Regions from separate parts of the Halomonas sp. BN3-1 genome, predicted to be linked through region 1. Evidence: predicted binding sites of a transcription regulator. Region 1 holds the regulator's gene; the other holds the start of a gene.
What was found. The regulator sigma-54, encoded in region 1, starts transcription at its own class of promoters, with help from an activator protein. The targets are predictions, from matches to a motif close to TGGCACNNNNNTTGCTNT.
Positions count from the first base shown of each region.

Region 2: a site for sigma-54 is predicted at 5,460-5,477, ahead of glnL (nitrogen regulation protein NR(II)). Genes of this name have one in related genera too.

Region 1 is NZ_PYVV01000001.1:155,979-164,093, forward strand. Features, by position in the region: gene rapZ (RNase adapter RapZ) at 1-159, opposite strand, end outside; gene ptsN (PTS IIA-like nitrogen regulatory protein PtsN) at 213-698, opposite strand; gene raiA (ribosome-associated translation inhibitor RaiA) at 704-1,012, opposite strand; gene C9F12_RS00710 (RNA polymerase factor sigma-54) at 1,172-2,584, opposite strand; gene lptB (LPS export ABC transporter ATP-binding protein) at 2,866-3,591, opposite strand; gene lptA (lipopolysaccharide transport periplasmic protein LptA) at 3,591-4,121, opposite strand; gene lptC (LPS export ABC transporter periplasmic protein LptC) at 4,134-4,709, opposite strand; gene C9F12_RS00730 (HAD hydrolase family protein) at 4,706-5,272, opposite strand; gene C9F12_RS00735 (KpsF/GutQ family sugar-phosphate isomerase) at 5,305-6,303, opposite strand; gene C9F12_RS00740 (calcium/sodium antiporter) at 6,334-7,284, opposite strand; gene C9F12_RS00745 (ATP-binding cassette domain-containing protein) at 7,534-8,115, shown strand, end outside.
Region 2 is NZ_PYVV01000005.1:271,292-279,406, reverse strand. Features, by position in the region: gene C9F12_RS09390 (aminopeptidase P family protein) at 1-1,668, shown strand, start outside; gene C9F12_RS09385 (hypothetical protein) at 1,747-2,715, opposite strand; gene ntrC (nitrogen regulation protein NR(I)) at 2,885-4,300, opposite strand; gene glnL (nitrogen regulation protein NR(II)) at 4,293-5,342, opposite strand; gene C9F12_RS09370 (DUF4124 domain-containing protein) at 5,642-6,217, opposite strand; gene glnA (glutamate--ammonia ligase) at 6,447-7,853, opposite strand.

The DNA of each region.
Region 1 (8,115 bases):
GGCGATACGGCGGGAATGACCGTTTTCCAGCTCGTCCACCAGGGCGCCCAGCAAGGTCGCGGGAAGGTTGTCGATGGCGTAGAACCCCAGGTCCTCCAGGGCTTGAAGGGCCACGGACTTTCCCGAGCCGGAGCGACCACTGATGATCACGAGCTGCATGTCCTGTCTCCTTGGGCAGGCGTCCATTGCTGATGGCCTAGGCAAGGCCGCGATCAGGAGGGAGTGTCGTCCCCTGGCGCCTGTTGGCGGATGGCTTCCTGCAGGCGCTCGTGAAGCTCGCGCTGGGAGCTGGCGTGGCGCAGACGGTGACGTGTGTCGGCGTCGTTCATGACGCCGGCGACCTGGCCGAGCAGGGCGAGATGGGCGTCGTCGGCCTCTTCCGGTACCAGCAGTACGAACACCAGATCGACGGGCTCACCATCGATGGCATCGAAGTCGACAGGTTCCGCGAGTTTGAGGAAGCCGGAGATGGGCGCCTTGCAGTGGGGGTTGCGGGCATGGGGAATGGCGACGCCATTGCCTATGCCGGTACTGCCCAGGCGCTCACGTCCGATCAGCCGACTGAAGACCTCCTGGCTGTCCAGGCTCGGGGTGTTCTGCGCAATGAAGGTGCTGAAAAACTCCAGCACCCTCTTCTTGCTGCCTCCCGGGACATCGAACAATGTGCGCTCGGGAGGGAGAATGGCTTCCAATGTCATGAGAGTCAGCGAATTCCGGCGCCTTGGGCGCGGGCTTGGGATTTTTCCTTGTGCTTGACCAGCTGGCGGTCCAGCTTGTCGGCAAGGGCGTCGATAGCAGCATACATGTCGCCGTCCTGCGCTTCGGCATGCAGGTCGGCACCGGCGGCGTGAAGGGTGCAGGCGGCCAGCTGGCGTTCCTTTTCCACCGAGAGGGTCACCTGGACGTTGGTGATGTTGTCGTAGTGGCGCTCCACACGGGTGAGCTTCTCTTGTACGTAGTCACGCAGGGGATCGGTCAATTCGACGTGGTGGCCGGTGATGTTGACTTGCATGACAGGCTCCTTGCTCTTTCGGGTGGTGGCTTGATTGTAACCCTTTTTCCGATCCTGCAAACCCCCTCGACGCTACGCAGAAAGACGCAGATGTCATGCGAAATTTCAAGTGCTTGCGCTTTCCCGATAACTAGGCTAGCGACGCCGCAGCGCAAGGCCTCAGCGCAGTCGCTTGCGCTCGCTGGAAGACGGAATATTCATGGCTTCCCGGTACTTTGCCACGGTGCGTCTGGCGACATTGACGCCGTCTTCCGCCAGCAATTCCACCAGTTTGCTGTCCGACAGAGGTTTGCGGGCAGGTTCCTTTTGAATCAACGATTTGATCATGGCGCGGATGGCGGTACTGGAATGGGCGTCGCCATCCTGGCCGACCTGGCTCGAGAAAAAATACTTCAACTCGAACACGCCGCGAGGCGTGTGCACGAACTTCTGGGTGGTCACGCGGGAGATGGTGGACTCGTGCATCTCCACCTTGTCTGCGATATCGGCCAGCACCAACGGTTTCATGGCCGCTTCTCCCTGCTCGAGGAAGTCGATCTGACGCACCATGATTTCCCGGCCGACCTTCAGTAAGGTGTCGTTGCGGCTGGACAGACTCTTGATCAGCCAGCGCGCCTCCTGCAGGTGGTCCTTGAGGAACTGGTTGTCCTGGCTCTTGTCCGCGCGCCGAATCAGTGCAGCGTAGTCGGGCTGGATGCGCAGTCGGGGCATTGCATCCGGGTTGAGTTCAACGCGCCAGCCCTCTTCGGTGTGGCGTACCACCAGGTCGGGTATGACGTAGTCGTTATCGCTGTCACCGAACTGGCTGCCGGGACGTGGGTCGAGGCTCCGGATCAGCTCGATGACGCTGTCGAGTTGGTCGTCATCGAGTCCTAGTCGGCGCTTCAGCAGACGTCGGTCGCCGCTGGCCAGCGCCTCGAGAAACTGTCTTACCAGTCGTCCGGCCTGGGGCAGCAGGACGGTATCGCGAGGCAGGCTATCCAGTTGCAGCATCAGACACTCGCGCAGGTCGCGGGCGAACACTCCGGTCGGTTCGAACTGTTGCAGCCGAACCAGCACCGCCTCCACCTTGGCGAGGGGAGGGGGGCGACGACCGTCTTGCTCGAGCCCCTGGGCAATGTCATCCAGTGTCTGCTCGAGATAGCCGTCGGCGTTGACCGCGTCGAGCAGGCTCTCGGCGATCAGGCGCTCCTGGTCGCTGACGTCGAGCATCGCCAGTTGCCAGCTCAGGTGGCTGTGCAGTGACTGGGAGCTTGCCTGGCGCTCGAAATCCGGCGCCTCGCCACTGCCGGCGGGGGTGGTGCCCAGGTCCTGGTAGGTGTCGGACCAGTCGCTGTCCACACTGAGTTCCGAGGGAATCTGATCCGCCCAGTCATCTTCCACGGCTTCCCTGGTCTGCTGTTCGCCGAACTCGTCCTCGAGTTCGAGCATGGGGTTGGCCTCCAGCGCCTGCTGGACCTCCTGGCGCAGGTCCAGGGTCGAAAGCTGCAGCAGGCCGATCGCCTGTTGCAGTTGCGGGGTCATGGTCAGCTGGGTACCGATGCGCAGCTGCAGTGACGCCTTGAGGGCCATGGGTCGGGATCCACCAGTGTTGTCGAAAGGCTTTACCCTAACGACGAGTCATCAGACATGCAAGCATCTTGCCAAGTTGGTGTTTTTTGACCTGTGGGAGGGAGTGTAAAGGTCGATGTGGAACAACTTGGTAGGGGGGAGGTGCTTCTTTCGAGGGAGGCCCTGTGTGCAAGGTGAGGCCGACCCTTTCGGGGCCGGCGGTTGGATGCTGATGCTGGCAAGTGTTGCGGCCGCTTGATGCGACTGCGACTGCGACTGCGGCTGTCGGGCGGCCCTGCGGTCTAGAGGCGGAAGTTCTCGCCCAGGTAGACCTCCTTGACGCGCTGGTTGGCGAGGATGGACTCGGCGCTGCCCTCGGCGATGATCTGGCCGTCGCCGACGATGTAGGCACGATCGCAGATATCGAGGGTCTCGCGCACGTTGTGATCGGTGATCAGGACGCCGATATCGCGGGCCTTGAGTTGACGAATGATGGACTTGATCTCGCCCACCGAGATCGGGTCGACCCCGGCGAAGGGTTCATCGAGCAGGATAAAGGCCGGCTCGGTGGCCAGGGCGCGAGCGATCTCGACCCGGCGCCGCTCCCCGCCGGACAGGCTCATGCCGGGGTTGTCACGAATATGGCTGACGTGGAAATCCTCGAGGAGTTGCTCGAGACGTGCTTCTCGGCCCTCGCGGTCGAGGTCCTTGCGGGTCTCGAGGATCGCCATGATGTTGTCGGCCACCGACAGCTTGCGAAAGATCGAAGCCTCCTGAGGCAGGTAGCCGATACCGGCCAGCGCGCGCTGGTGCATGGCCGCGCGGCTCAGGTCCCGATCATCGATGCTGATGCTGCCGGCGTCGGCTCTGACCAGGCCGACGATCATGTAGAAGGAGGTGGTCTTGCCGGCCCCGTTGGGGCCCAGCAGACCGACGATGCTGCCCTGCTCGATCGACAGGCTGATGTCCTGGACGACGCGACGCTTCTTGTAGCTCTTGGCCAGATGGCGAGCGTGGAGAGTCTTCATCAGTTTCCTTGGCTTTCCGGCTCGAGGGTCATGCGAATGCGCTGTTCGCCCTGGACGCCCTGGGCGCTGGAGCGGGCCTGGACCACGCGGCGATCGAGGAAGTACTCCAGATAGGCACCGTCGAAGGTGTCATTGGCCTTGTGCAGCTCAGCCTGGTCGATCAGCTCCATGCGGCGTTCGGCCACGTGGTAGATCACCTTGCGGCCCCAGCCCTTGACCACCGGTTCTTCCGGGGATGGCTTCTGCTCGAGGTAGGCACGTGAGCCGGTCGCGGTCGCCAGTGACAGTTGTCCCTGGTCGTTGCGCTGGATCTCGACGCGTTCGCCGGTGAGGATCATGCTGCCTTGCACAATGCGCACGTCGCCGGTATAGACCGCGGTACCGGCGCGATCATCGAGATCCAGCTGGTCGGCCTCCACCTGAATCGGTGCGCTGCGATCACTTTCCAGCGCCAGGACACTGCTGCCGGTGGCGCCGGCGGCCAGGCCAAGGGCCAGGGCAAGCAGGAGGGCGGGACTTGGACGCATCATGGAAGGGGCTCCTTATTGAGGCTCTGGCGGATGATGACCGGTGACATTGTCGGTCAGGCGAGCGGTATTGTCATGGATCCAGGCGTCGAAGCGCTCCCCTTGCATCTGTTGAGGGGGTTGGCGTAGGACGGCTGGCGTTTCGCTCCAGACATGGCCACTGTCGCTGTCGTAGACCAATACCTCTGTATCAAGCTGCCAACGCTCCGCGGGGGCCTCGAGATGGGCGTCGCCCGACAGGGTCAGGGGGTTGCCGTCCGGACCCAGTTCACCGTTGTCGGCGTCGGCGATCCACTCTCGGCCGCTGTCGTCGATCAGCGCAAGGTCCGGCTGGTCCACCCGGGTGATGTCGTCGAGCGGTGTGTGCACAAGGCGTGGCGTATCGATGCGCTGATGGGGGGTGCCCTGGGCATCGAAGCGGGTCAGGCGGGCATCCACCAGGTAGTAGTCGGGCTCGCCGGCCTTGTCATTGGGTACCAGGTCGGGGACGTTGCTCTCGCGGGGGTCGAGCAACGTCAGGCCGCCACCGAGTACCAGCAGCAGGATGACCAGCCAGAAGCGAAAGCCTGGACGCAGTGCGCTCAGTTTCATGTCAGCGGTCCGTTGCTCAGGTAGCTGTCGATGATATCGTCGAGGCGGCCCTGGGCCATCAGCAGGGTGTCGGTGATCTCGCGCACCGCGCCATGTCCGCCGGCAACCTGGGTGACCCAGTCGGCGTGCTGACGAAGGTAGCAGGGGGCGCCTGGCACGGTGATGCCGACCGCACTGCGATGGATGCAGGGCAGATCCGGCAGGTCATCGCCGCAGTAGGCGACCTGGTCGAGGGTCAGGCCCAGCGAATCGCACAGCGATTCAAGGGCGGGCAGCTTGCGCTCGACCCCTTGCTGTACGTGCTCGATGCCGAGTGCTCTGGCTCTCTGGGTGACCATGGGGGAGCTGCGCCCGGTGATCAGGGCCACCTGGATGCCGGCGCGCTTGGCCAGCTTGAGGCCGTGGCCATCCAGGGTGTTGAACGCCTTCAACTCGGAGCCGTCGGCGTGGAAGTACAGTCGACCATCGGTCAGTACGCCGTCCACGTCCAGCGCCAGCAGCTTGATGTGGCGCAGGCGCTCCACCAGATCCGGCGCGAGGGAGGCGAGAAGCTCGTGAGACATGACGGCGTTCCTTGTAAAGGGATAAATGAGGCTCAGATGACACCGGCGGCCAGCAGGTCGTGCATATGCAGTGCACCGACTGGGCGCTGCTCGTCATCGACCACCGCCAGGGCGGTGATCCGGCCTTCTTCCATCAGCTTGACCGCCTCCGCCGCCAGGGTGGCGGGGCCGATGCGTCGCCCGGGGGTGGTCATCACGTCATCCACGGTAAGCGAGCTGAAGTCCTGATGGCGATCCAGGGTGCGGCGCAGGTCGCCGTCGGTATAGACCCCGGCCAGGGTGCCGTCGGGGGACACCACGCAGGTAAAGCCAAGGCCCTGGCGGGTGATCTCGAGCAGGGCGTCGCGCAGCGGTGAGCCAGACGGCACCGAGGGCAGGCGGTCGCCGGTGTGCATCAGATCGGCCACGGTCAACAGCAGTCGCTTGCCCAGGCTGCCGCCCGGATGGGACAGGGCGAAATCCTCGGCGGTGAAGCCGCGGGTCTCGAGCAGCGCCACCGCCAGGGCGTCGCCCAGCGCCAGCGCTGCGGTGGTCGAAGAGGTCGGGGCCAGGTCCAGCGGGCAGGCCTCGCGCTCGACCCCTGCGTATAGATGGGCCTCAGCGTGGCGGGCCAGGGTCGACTGTGCTCGGCCGGTCATGCTGATCAGTGGAATGCCCATGCGCTTGAGTAGCGGCAGCAGGGCAGTGACCTCGGCGGTTTCGCCGGAGTTGGACAGTGCCAGGACGACGTCGCCGGGCGTGATCATGCCCAGGTCACCATGACTGGCTTCACCGGGATGGACAAAGAAGGCCGGCGTGCCGGTGCTTGCCAGGGTGGCGGCGATCTTGCCGCCGACATGTCCCGACTTGCCCATGCCGGTGACGACCACCCGGCCGCGGCAGGCCAGCAGCAGTTGGCAGGCACGGTCGAAGTCGCCGTCGAGACGCCCGATCAGGGCGTCGATGGCGTCACGTTCCAGCTCCAGGGTGCGTCGTGCGATATCGCGGACGCTCAGGGTCGGCGTCTGCGCCGAGGAGGGGTGTTTGCTCATGGCCATGATTGTTGCCGTTTACTGCCGTTGTCACAAGGGGCCTGCCGCGACCGAAAGGCCGAGCCAGGTCAGATAAAGCGCATAGGTGCAGGCCAGCAGCGCGCCGATCCAGCGCCCCAGGCGCCCGCGGCGTTGCCACAGCAGCAGCGCCGCCAGCAGCAGCGTCAGGCCAAGCATTACCGGAAAGTCGCGGCCGGCGGCAGCGGGATCGGTGGCTCCCGGCGCCAGCAGCGCCGGTACCGGCAGTACCGCAAGCATATTGAACAGGTTGGAGCCGATGACGTTGCCGATGGCCAGATCGTGGTGGCGCTTCAGCGCGCTGGCCACGCAGGCGGCGAGTTCCGGCAGGCTGGTGCCGATGGCGACGACGGTCAGACCGATCACCAGCTCGCTTACGCCAAAGGTGCGTGCCAGCTCAGTGGCGCCCCAGACCAGGGCTCGGGAGCTGGCGATCATCACCGCCAGGGTCAGCACCAGCCAGCCGATGGCCTTGCCCAGTGCCATGCCGGGAATGTCGTCGGCCATCTCCTGTTCGGCCTCGTCGGCGCGAAACAGCCACCACAGGCTGAATACCAGCAGCGCGATCAGCAGGGCCGCGTCGAGGCGATCGAGGCTGCCATCGGCCAGGGCGTAGCCGGCGAGGCCGGTGGCGCCCAACAGCAGTGGCAGCTCGCGGCGCACGATGGTGAAGCGCACCGGGATCGGCACCACCAGTGCAGTCACGCCCAGTACCAGCGCGATGTTGGCGATATTGGAGCCCAGCGCATTGCCGGTGGCCAGGTCGGGGGCGCCATCCAGCGAGGCCATCACCGAGACCACGATTTCCGGGGCAGAGGTGCCGATGGAGACGATGGTCATGCCGACCAGCATGATGCTCATGCCGGCGCGGTAGGCGGTGGCGGCGGCGGCGCCGACAAAGCGATCCGCGCTCCAGAGCAGGCCCACCAGGCCCAGGGCGACGACGACAGACGGTAACAGCATGGAGAACGACTTGGTTGCAGAAAGGGCGCCCATTGAACCCTTAGATAAACCTGCGCGCAAGCGCGCAACCGGGGCACTGGCATGCTGCATTTGAGTTAAGATACGATGTTCGAAAACCGAGCGCGGCTCAAGGCGCTCTATTCTCAAGGTTCGGGCTCAGGTCTGGCCAGGCGTCGAATCCGAGGATTCGGGGCGGGCGTCCGGTCTGAACCGCCGGTTCACGGTGATACTGACTCTATAGGGACTGCGATGACGGCTTCCTCCTTGGTGGAGGTGGAGAATCTGCATTTCACGCGCGGCGACAGGGATATCTTTCGCGGCGTGGATCTCTCCATACCCCGCGGCAAGATCACGGCCATCATGGGGCCAAGTGGCACCGGGAAGACTACCCTGCTGAAACTGATCGGGGGGCAGCTCAACCCCAGTGGCGGACGCGTCCTGATCGATGGTCAGGACGTCCATCGCCTGTCGCGCAAGGATCTGTTCCAGATGCGTCGGCGCATGGGCATGCTGTTCCAGAGTGGCGCGCTGTTTTCCGATCTCAGTGTCTACGAGAACGTGGCCTTTCCGCTGCGGGTGCACACCGATCTGCCGGAAAGCATGGTGCGTGACGTGGTGCTGATGAAGCTCGAGGCGGTGGGGCTGCGTGGGGCCAGGGACTTGATGCCAGCAGAGCTGTCCGGCGGCATGACACGGCGTGTGGCGCTGGCGCGGGCGGTGGCGCTGGATCCTGAATTGATTCTCTACGACGAGCCCTTCGTCGGCCAGGATCCGATCTCCATGGGTGTGCTGGTCCAGTTGATTCGGCGGCTGAATCAGGCGCTGGGCTTG
Region 2 (8,115 bases), on a different contig from region 1:
CTGTCCGGCTTCGACGGCTCGGTGGGTACCCTGGTGGTGACCCAGGACGAGGCCGGCCTGTGGGTCGACAGCCGCTACTTCGTGCAGGCCGAGGCACAACTCGCCGGCACCGGCATCAGCATGATGAAGCTGACCCAGGGCCAGGCCAGCGCACCGATGCAGTGGCTGGCCGAGCGTCTCGAGGCCGGCGACACCCTGGGCTACGACGCCCAGGTGGTGTCCCTGGCCCACGGCCGCCAGTTCGAGGACATCCTGGGTGAACGGGGCGTCGTCCTGCGCGGCGACAGCGACCTGCTCGACGAGATCTGGCGCGATCGCCCGAGCCTGCCGAGCGGGGCCATCGAACCCCACGCCGGCCGCTATCTGGACGAGACCCGGCGCCAGCGTCTGGACCGGGTACGCACGGCCATGGCCGAGCACCACGCCGACTGGCATCTGGTGTCGACGCTGGACGACATCGCCTGGCTGACCACCCTGCGCGGTGCCGACGTGGGCTTCAATCCGGTGTTCCTGTCCCACCTGCTGATCGGTCGCGCCACCGCCACCCTGTTCGTGGCACCTGGCAAGCTCGCTCCCGAACTGGTCGATGCGCTCAAGGCCGATGGCGTCGAGGTGGCCGACTACGCCGACTGGGCGGCGCGGCTGTCCGCCCTGCCGCGGGACGAACGGGTACTGATCGATCCGGCCCGGCTGACGCTGGGGACCCGCCAGGCCCTGCCGGACGAGATGACCGTGGTCGAAGCCTTCCAGCCCAGCACCCTGGCCAAGGGCATCAAGACAGCCCACGAGCTCGGCTTCGTGCGTCAGGCCATGGAAGCCGACGGCGCGGCCCTGTGTCGCTTCTTCGCCTGGCTGGAGGCCGCCTTCGCCGCCGGCGAACGGGTCACCGAGCTGGACGTCGAAGCCCGCCTGTACGAGGAACGCGCCAAGGACGAGGACTTCGTCTGCGAGAGCTTCAATACCATCGCCGCCTTCAACGCCAACGGTGCCCTGCCCCACTACCGCGCGACCCAGGAGGCCCATTCGGTGATCGAGGGCGACGGCCTGTTGCTGATCGACTCCGGCGGCCAGTACCGCGGTGGCACCACCGATATCACCCGCATGGTCCCGGTCGGCACCGTCAGTGAGGCTCAGCGCGAAGACTGCACCCTGGTGCTCAAGGGCATGATCGCACTGTCGCGGGCGCGCTTCCCCGAGGGCATCGCCGCCTCGCGGCTGGACGCTCTGGCGCGGGCGCCGCTGTGGGCCACCGGCCGCGACTACGGTCACGGTACCGGCCACGGCGTGGGCTACTTCCTCAACGTCCACGAAGGCCCCCAGGTGATCAGCTCGGGCGCTTCCGTCGCCGAACATACCGCCATGCGCGAAGGCATGATCACCTCCAACGAGCCTGGGGTGTACCGTCCCGGCCAGTGGGGGGTGCGCATCGAGAACCTGGTGGCCAACCGCGCCGCGGCCCCCAGCGACTTCGGCGACTTCCTCGAGTTCGAGACCCTGACCCTGTGTCCCATCGACACCCGCTGCCTGAACCTGTTCACCCTGGATCAGGCCGAGATCGACTGGCTCAACGCCTACCACGACGAGGTCCGCCGCCGGCTGGCGCCGAGGCTCGACGGCCAGGCGCTGGCCTGGCTCGAAGCCCGCACCGAACCGCTGACGCTTGCCTGATAGCGGGCCTGCTGGTCGGCCGCAGATGCAAAGGGGCCCCGCCATGGCGGGGCCCCTTTGCGTAGGCTGCCAGCGCCGTTACATGAACGGGTTCTTGACCACCGGGATGAACATCAAGCGGAAGTTCCAGTCCGCATCCCACTCATCACCGCGGATCACGCTGTGCTGGATCTCGGCGGCCAGGCGCACCGGGGTGCTGCCCATGCGGACCACGTTGGAATAGCCCAGGCCGATCGGGAAGTTGACCTTCTCGCCGCTGTCGGCCTCCCAGTTGATGCGCACGTTGGGCGTCATGCCCACCAGTTCGGTGCCGCTGAGCCGGTAGTTGAGGAAGTACTGCAGATCGGTCTGACTGGTGTGTTCGCGGTCATCTTCGCCGGCGTAGGACCACCAGTGCTGAGCCAGCAGGCCCATGTTCCAGCCGCCGGGATTGGGCGCCAGGCGCGCGATCAGGGCCGCCGGGCCGGCCTGGAACTTGCCCTGGCCCAGCACGTCATGCTCGGCGGTGGGGAAGATCTGGGTCAGCCCCAGGCCCCAGATGACGCCGTCGGCGCGGGCCGGACCAGCCAGGGTCACCAGGGCGGTGTCACCCAGACCCTCGGTACGCCCGCGATGGGGGGCATTGCGGCTCCACTCGTCGGGATCGATGTCCAGCGGGCTGCCGCCCCGGGCCAGGGTACCGAAGCTCTCGTCCATCGGGCTCGAGTTGTACTGGAACACCGGGCGCACCACCAGGTTCCAGTTGTCGTCTGCCATCTCGAAGGGGAAGGACATGACCGGCTGGAACTTGAAGGAATTGGACCAGCGACCGTCGAAGTCGTCGCCGTCCAGGTGGGTATAGTCGTTCTGCATCCACAGCATCCAGGCCGATCCCACCGGGTTGGTGGTTTCCTTGGCGATGGCAGCAAGATCCTCGCTGCTGGCAGCGGGCTCGCTGTTGGCCGGTACGGTGCGTGGCGAGGACCGCTCCTGGGCAAGCGAGAGGCTCGAGATGAAAACCAGCGACATGGCCACCAGGCCAAGCCGACGAGAGCGTGAAAGGTTCATGGGGGTAGGCCTCAGAATCGTGACGCTACCCCCGACGCCGAGAGTAGCGGTGCAACGTCGCCACCACTCTAGGCCACCGATAACAGGCTGATGATATGCCCCTTGGGGTAGGCCGGTCCGGGCAGGCTGGTTAAACCGGTGCCCCCCCGGACTCGCCGCCCCGGCCCGCTCAGACCTCCTGGTCTTCCGCCAGCGACGGCAGCAGCACCTTCAGCTTGCGGGTCAAGGTATTGCGCCCCCAGCCCAGCAGCTCGGCAGCCTCACCCTTGCGCCCGGCGGTGTGCTTGAGCGCGGTCTCGATAAGGATGCGCTCGAAGTCCGGCACCGCCTCCTCGAGCAGGTGGGTGTGGCCCGAGGCCAGGGCGCTGTCGGCCCAGGCGCGGAAGGCTTCACGCCAGTCCCCGCCTGCGGCGCTGTCATCGCCGCCGCGCAGCTCCGGCGGCAGGTCCTCGACCAGGATCTCGCGCCCGGAGGCCATCACCGTCAGCCAGCGACAGGTGTTCTCGAGCTGACGCACGTTGCCGGGCCAGTCCACCCGGGTCAGGAACTCCTCGGCTTCGCGGGTCAGCACCTTGACGTCGGTGGACAGCTCCTTGGCAGCCTCGACCAGGAAGTGCCGCGCCAGCCGGGGAATATCCTCGCGCCGCTGGGACAGCCTTGGCAGGTGCACGCGGATGACGTTGAGGCGATGGAACAGATCCTCACGAAAGCGGCCATCGGCGACCAGCGTCTCGAGGTCCTGGTGGGTCGCGGCGATGATGCGCACGTCCACCTTGACCGGCGTATGACCACCGACCCGATAGAACTCGCCGTCGGCCAGCACCCGCAACAGCCGGGTCTGGGTCTCCGACGGCATGTCACCGATCTCGTCGAGGAACAGGGTGCCGCCGTTGGCCTGCTCGAAGCGCCCCTGGCGACTGGCGCTGGCGCCGGTGAAGGCGCCCTTCTCGTGGCCAAACAGCTCCGACTCGATCAGATCCCGGGGGATCGCCGCCATATTGAGGGCAATAAAGGGATTGGCGGCGCGGGGACTGTGCTGATGAAGCGCACGCGCCACGCGCTCCTTGCCGGTCCCGGACTCGCCGTTGATCAACACCGTGATATGCGAGTGCGCCAGGCGCCCGATGGCCCGGAATACCTCCTGCATCGCCGGCGCCTCACCGATGATCTCGGCGTCGAGTCCTTCGGGCACGCTGACCGGCCGCTGGCGCTCGCGCACGTGGGCCACCGCGCGTCGCACCAAGGCCAGCGCCTCGTCCACGTCGAACGGCTTGGGCAGGTACTCGAAGGCCCCGCCCTGATAGGAAGCCACCGCACTGTCCAGGTCGGAATGGGCGGTCATCACGATGACCGGCAGGTCCGGGTGCACCTGGCGCACCTTGGCCATCAGATCGAGTCCGTCGATACCTGGCATGCGGATATCGGTGACCAGCACGTCGGGCGGCTCGGCCAGCAGTCGATCGAGGATACCGTCGGCCCGCTCGACCGCCTCGACCTCAAGGTCCGGCTGCGCCAGGGCGCGCTCAAGCACCCAGCGTATGGCCCGGTCGTCGTCGACGATCATTACACGAGCGGTATCAGTCATGACTCATCTCCAGGGGAATCAACAGACGGAATTCGGTGCGTCCGGGCTCGGACTCGCACTCGATCAGCCCTTCGTGCTGGTGCAGCACCGACTGGGCGATCGACAGCCCCAGGCCGCTGCCCTCGGCACGACCGGACACCATCGGATAGAACAGGGTCTCGCGCAGCGTCTCGGGGACGCCCGGGCCGTTGTCGATCACGCTGACGTCGCAGACCAGACGATGGCGCTGGGCGCCCAGGGTGAACTGGCGGCGCGCGCGGGTCCTCAGGGTCATCACCGGGTTCGGTGTCTCGGACTCGACCAGCGCCTGGACGGCGTTGCGGGCCACATTGAGCACCGCCTGGATCAACTGGGCTTCATCGCCGGTCAACTCCGGCAGGCTGGGATCATAGTCGCGCTCGATACTCACCCGCGGCTGTTCGACCAGCAGCAGCGCGCGTACCCGCTCCAGCACCCGGTGGATGTTCAGCGGCTCTCGCCGACTCACCCGGTTGGGCCCGAGCATGGAATCGACCAGATCCCGGAGCCGATCCACCTCTTCGATGATGATCCGGGTGTACTCCTTGAGCGCCGGCGTCTGCTCCAGGTCACGCTCGAGCAATTGCGCCGCGCCACGAATCCCCCCCAGGGGGTTCTTGACCTCGTGGGCCAGCCCCCGTGCCAGCACCTTCATGGTTTCCTGGCGCGACTGCAGCGCTTCCTCGCGGGAAATTCGCAACAGCCGATCCCGTGGCTCCATTTCCAGCAGCAGCTCGTCAGGCGACAGCGGCGTCACGGTGTAGTCCACCGTCAGGGGGTCTCCACCGGCGAGGACCAGCCGCGCCTCCCGTTGGGTATAGGGATGCTGTCCATCCCGGGCCCGTATCAGCACCTCGGCGATATCATCCTCGCCGCTGAGCCAGTCGGTCAGCGCCACGCCGGCAACCCGACTGGCGCTGACCGCCAGCAGGGTCTCGGCCGCCGGGTTCATCCAGGTCGGTCGCAGCTCGCCGTCGAGCAGCATGACCGCAGTTGTGAGGTGTTCGATGATGCCAGGCGTCATGGGTCCATCCTGATGGGGCAAAGCGCCCGCTCGATAGAGGCCGCCACGGCGCCAAGCCGGCATGCCATGGTGGCGGTCCAGGTCTCGGCCTCGAGCAGGCGTCAGACAACAACATTCAAAGCAAGAAGCGGGCCAGCCTTGGTACCAGTAGCGCACTCCCGCCGCGCAGGCGCCAGGACGGTGCTTTTGTCGAGGAGGCGGGTCACCGTCGGCGCACCTACGCACCATTTTAGTGCACCAACCTGGTGCAGGGGAGTCTCGCCTGGATCACTGTCCGCACAAGGCCCGCAGATCGCGGGTCAAGGCGGCGCAGGACGAATGGGGTTGGCGGGAAGCAGGCGGCTGGCGCGCTGTACGTGGATGACGATATCGGCACTGCGTTGACGCACCTCTCCCGACGGGGCCAGCACCACCAGGCCCAGGCGATGCTCGCCACGCTCCAGATTGGTGAGCCACAGTGGGCCGATGCCGGTGACGCTGGTGGCGAGCACACCGTCGACCTCCAGGCCGAGGCGATCCCCCGTCGCCGTAGGCGGGCTGATCGCGGCCAGCACCTTCAATCTTCCCCCGGACCCCGTTGGCAACACGCTGCCATCCGCCGGGGAGGCGATGGCCAGGACATCGTGGGGCTGGAAGATATCGGCGTCGCTATCCGGGCCTGGTACTGAAGGCGCCGTCGGCCTGGAGGGCGCCGCCACATCCAGCGCAGGGGCGCTGGACAACGGCGGCGGTGCCAGCGCGCGGGCGCCGGCCGAGGGGGTATCGCTGTAGCGCACGACGCCGTCGGCACCGATACTGCGATAGATGGTGCTCGCCGGCACGGTTTCTGCCACCGGCAACGCCAGCCCGGACGCTGCCAGCAAGGCAATGGCCATCAGTGACGGTCGACTCGGCGACGAGGGAGCGCTCTCGCCCCTCTCCCGGCCTGCCCTGCGCGTCCACCGCTGCATCATCGTGATTGCCCTCGCCGACCTTCCCCTGACGAGGATGACGGCAGCCACGACCCGCGCCAAGGGGATCCCTTGCCCAGGCGCAAGGCCCGCGCAAAAAAATCGGCCCCGCGATCATCGCGGGGCCGACGGAACGCACGAGGCGCTATGCCGATCAGCAGCTGTAGTACATGTCGAACTCGATCGGGTGGGTCGCCATGCGCAGACGCTCGACGTCCTCGTTCTTGAGCTCGATGTAAGCGTCGATCATGTCGTCGGTGAAGACGCCACCTTCGGTCAGGAAGCTGCGGTCCTCGTCGAGGGCTGCCAGCGCCTGGTCGAGGCTCTCGGCCACGGTCGGGATGGCCTTGCCTTCTTCCGGCGGCAGGTCATAGAGGTTCTTGTCCATGGCGTCGCCGGGGTGGATCTTGTTCTTGATGCCGTCGATACCGGCCATCAGCATCGCCGCGAAGCACAGGTAGGGGTTGGCGGTCGGGTCGGGGAAACGCGCCTCGACACGCTTGCCCTTCGGGCTTGCGGTGTACGGGATACGGATGGAAGCAGAACGGTTACGGGCGCTGTAGGCCAGCATGACCGGCGCTTCGAAGCCCGGCACCAGACGCTTGTAGGAGTTGGTAGAAGCGTTGGTGAAGGCGTTCAGGGCGCGGGCGTGCTTGATGATACCGCCGATGTAGTAAAGCGCCATTTCAGACAGACCGGCGTACTCGTCACCGGCAAACTGGTTCTGGCCGTCCTTCCAGAAAGACTGGTGGACGTGCATGCCGCTGCCGTTGTCGCCGACCAGCGGCTTGGGCATGAAGGTGGCGGTCTTGCCGTAGGCGTGAGCCACATTGTGGATCACGTACTTCATTTCCTGAACTTCGTCGGCCTTCTTGACCAGGGTGTTGAAGGCAACACCGATCTCGTTCTGGCCGGCGTTGGACACCTCGTGGTGGTGCACCTCGACCTTCTGGCCGATGGCCTCGAGGGTGTTGCACATGGCACCGCGCATGTCATGGAAGCTGTCCACCGGCGGAACCGGGAAGTAGCCGCCCTTGACCCGCGGACGGTGACCGAGGTTGCCACCTTCGACGGCGCGGTCGGTGGACCAGGCACCCTCTTCGGAGCTGATCTTGTACATGGCGCCTTCGATATCGGCCTTCCAGTGCACCTCGTCGAAGATGAAGAACTCGGGCTCGGGGCCGAAGAAGGCGGTGTCGCCCAGGCCAGAGGACTGCAGGTAGGCCTCGGCGCGCTTGGCGATGGAGCGCGGATCACGCTCGTAGCCCTGCATGGTGGCCGGCTCGATGATGTCGCAACGCAGGATCAGGGTCGCGTCTTCAGTGAAGGGGTCGAGGAAGCCGGTGCCGTCCTCCGGACGCAGGATCATGTCGGACTCGTTGATGCCCTTCCAGCCGTTGATGGAGGAACCATCGAACATCTGGCCATTCTCGAAGAACTCTTCGTCGACCTCGGCGGCCGGAATGGTGACGTGCTGCTCTTTACCGCGGGTATCGGTGAAGCGCAGGTCAACCCACTTCACATCATGTTCGTTGATCAGGGCGAGGGTCTTGTCTGACATGTGGTCCTCCAGAGTGGAACTTGTCTCGTGACTCGAGCGTTGCGCAACGGCGCCAATCCCATGTCACCGGTTTGAAACGGGGGATGATCCAGGGAACAAAAGGGGTACCGGGATCCTTTGTAGCACGCTCCCGGGACACTGCCCATGGCAACGTGCGCGACACGATGACACTGCCAACCACAATGCAGATTGCGTGCCAGCATTGCACCAGCATCGACCAAAAAAATCCCAACCCATTGTTTCAAATCTTTTTTATCCAAAC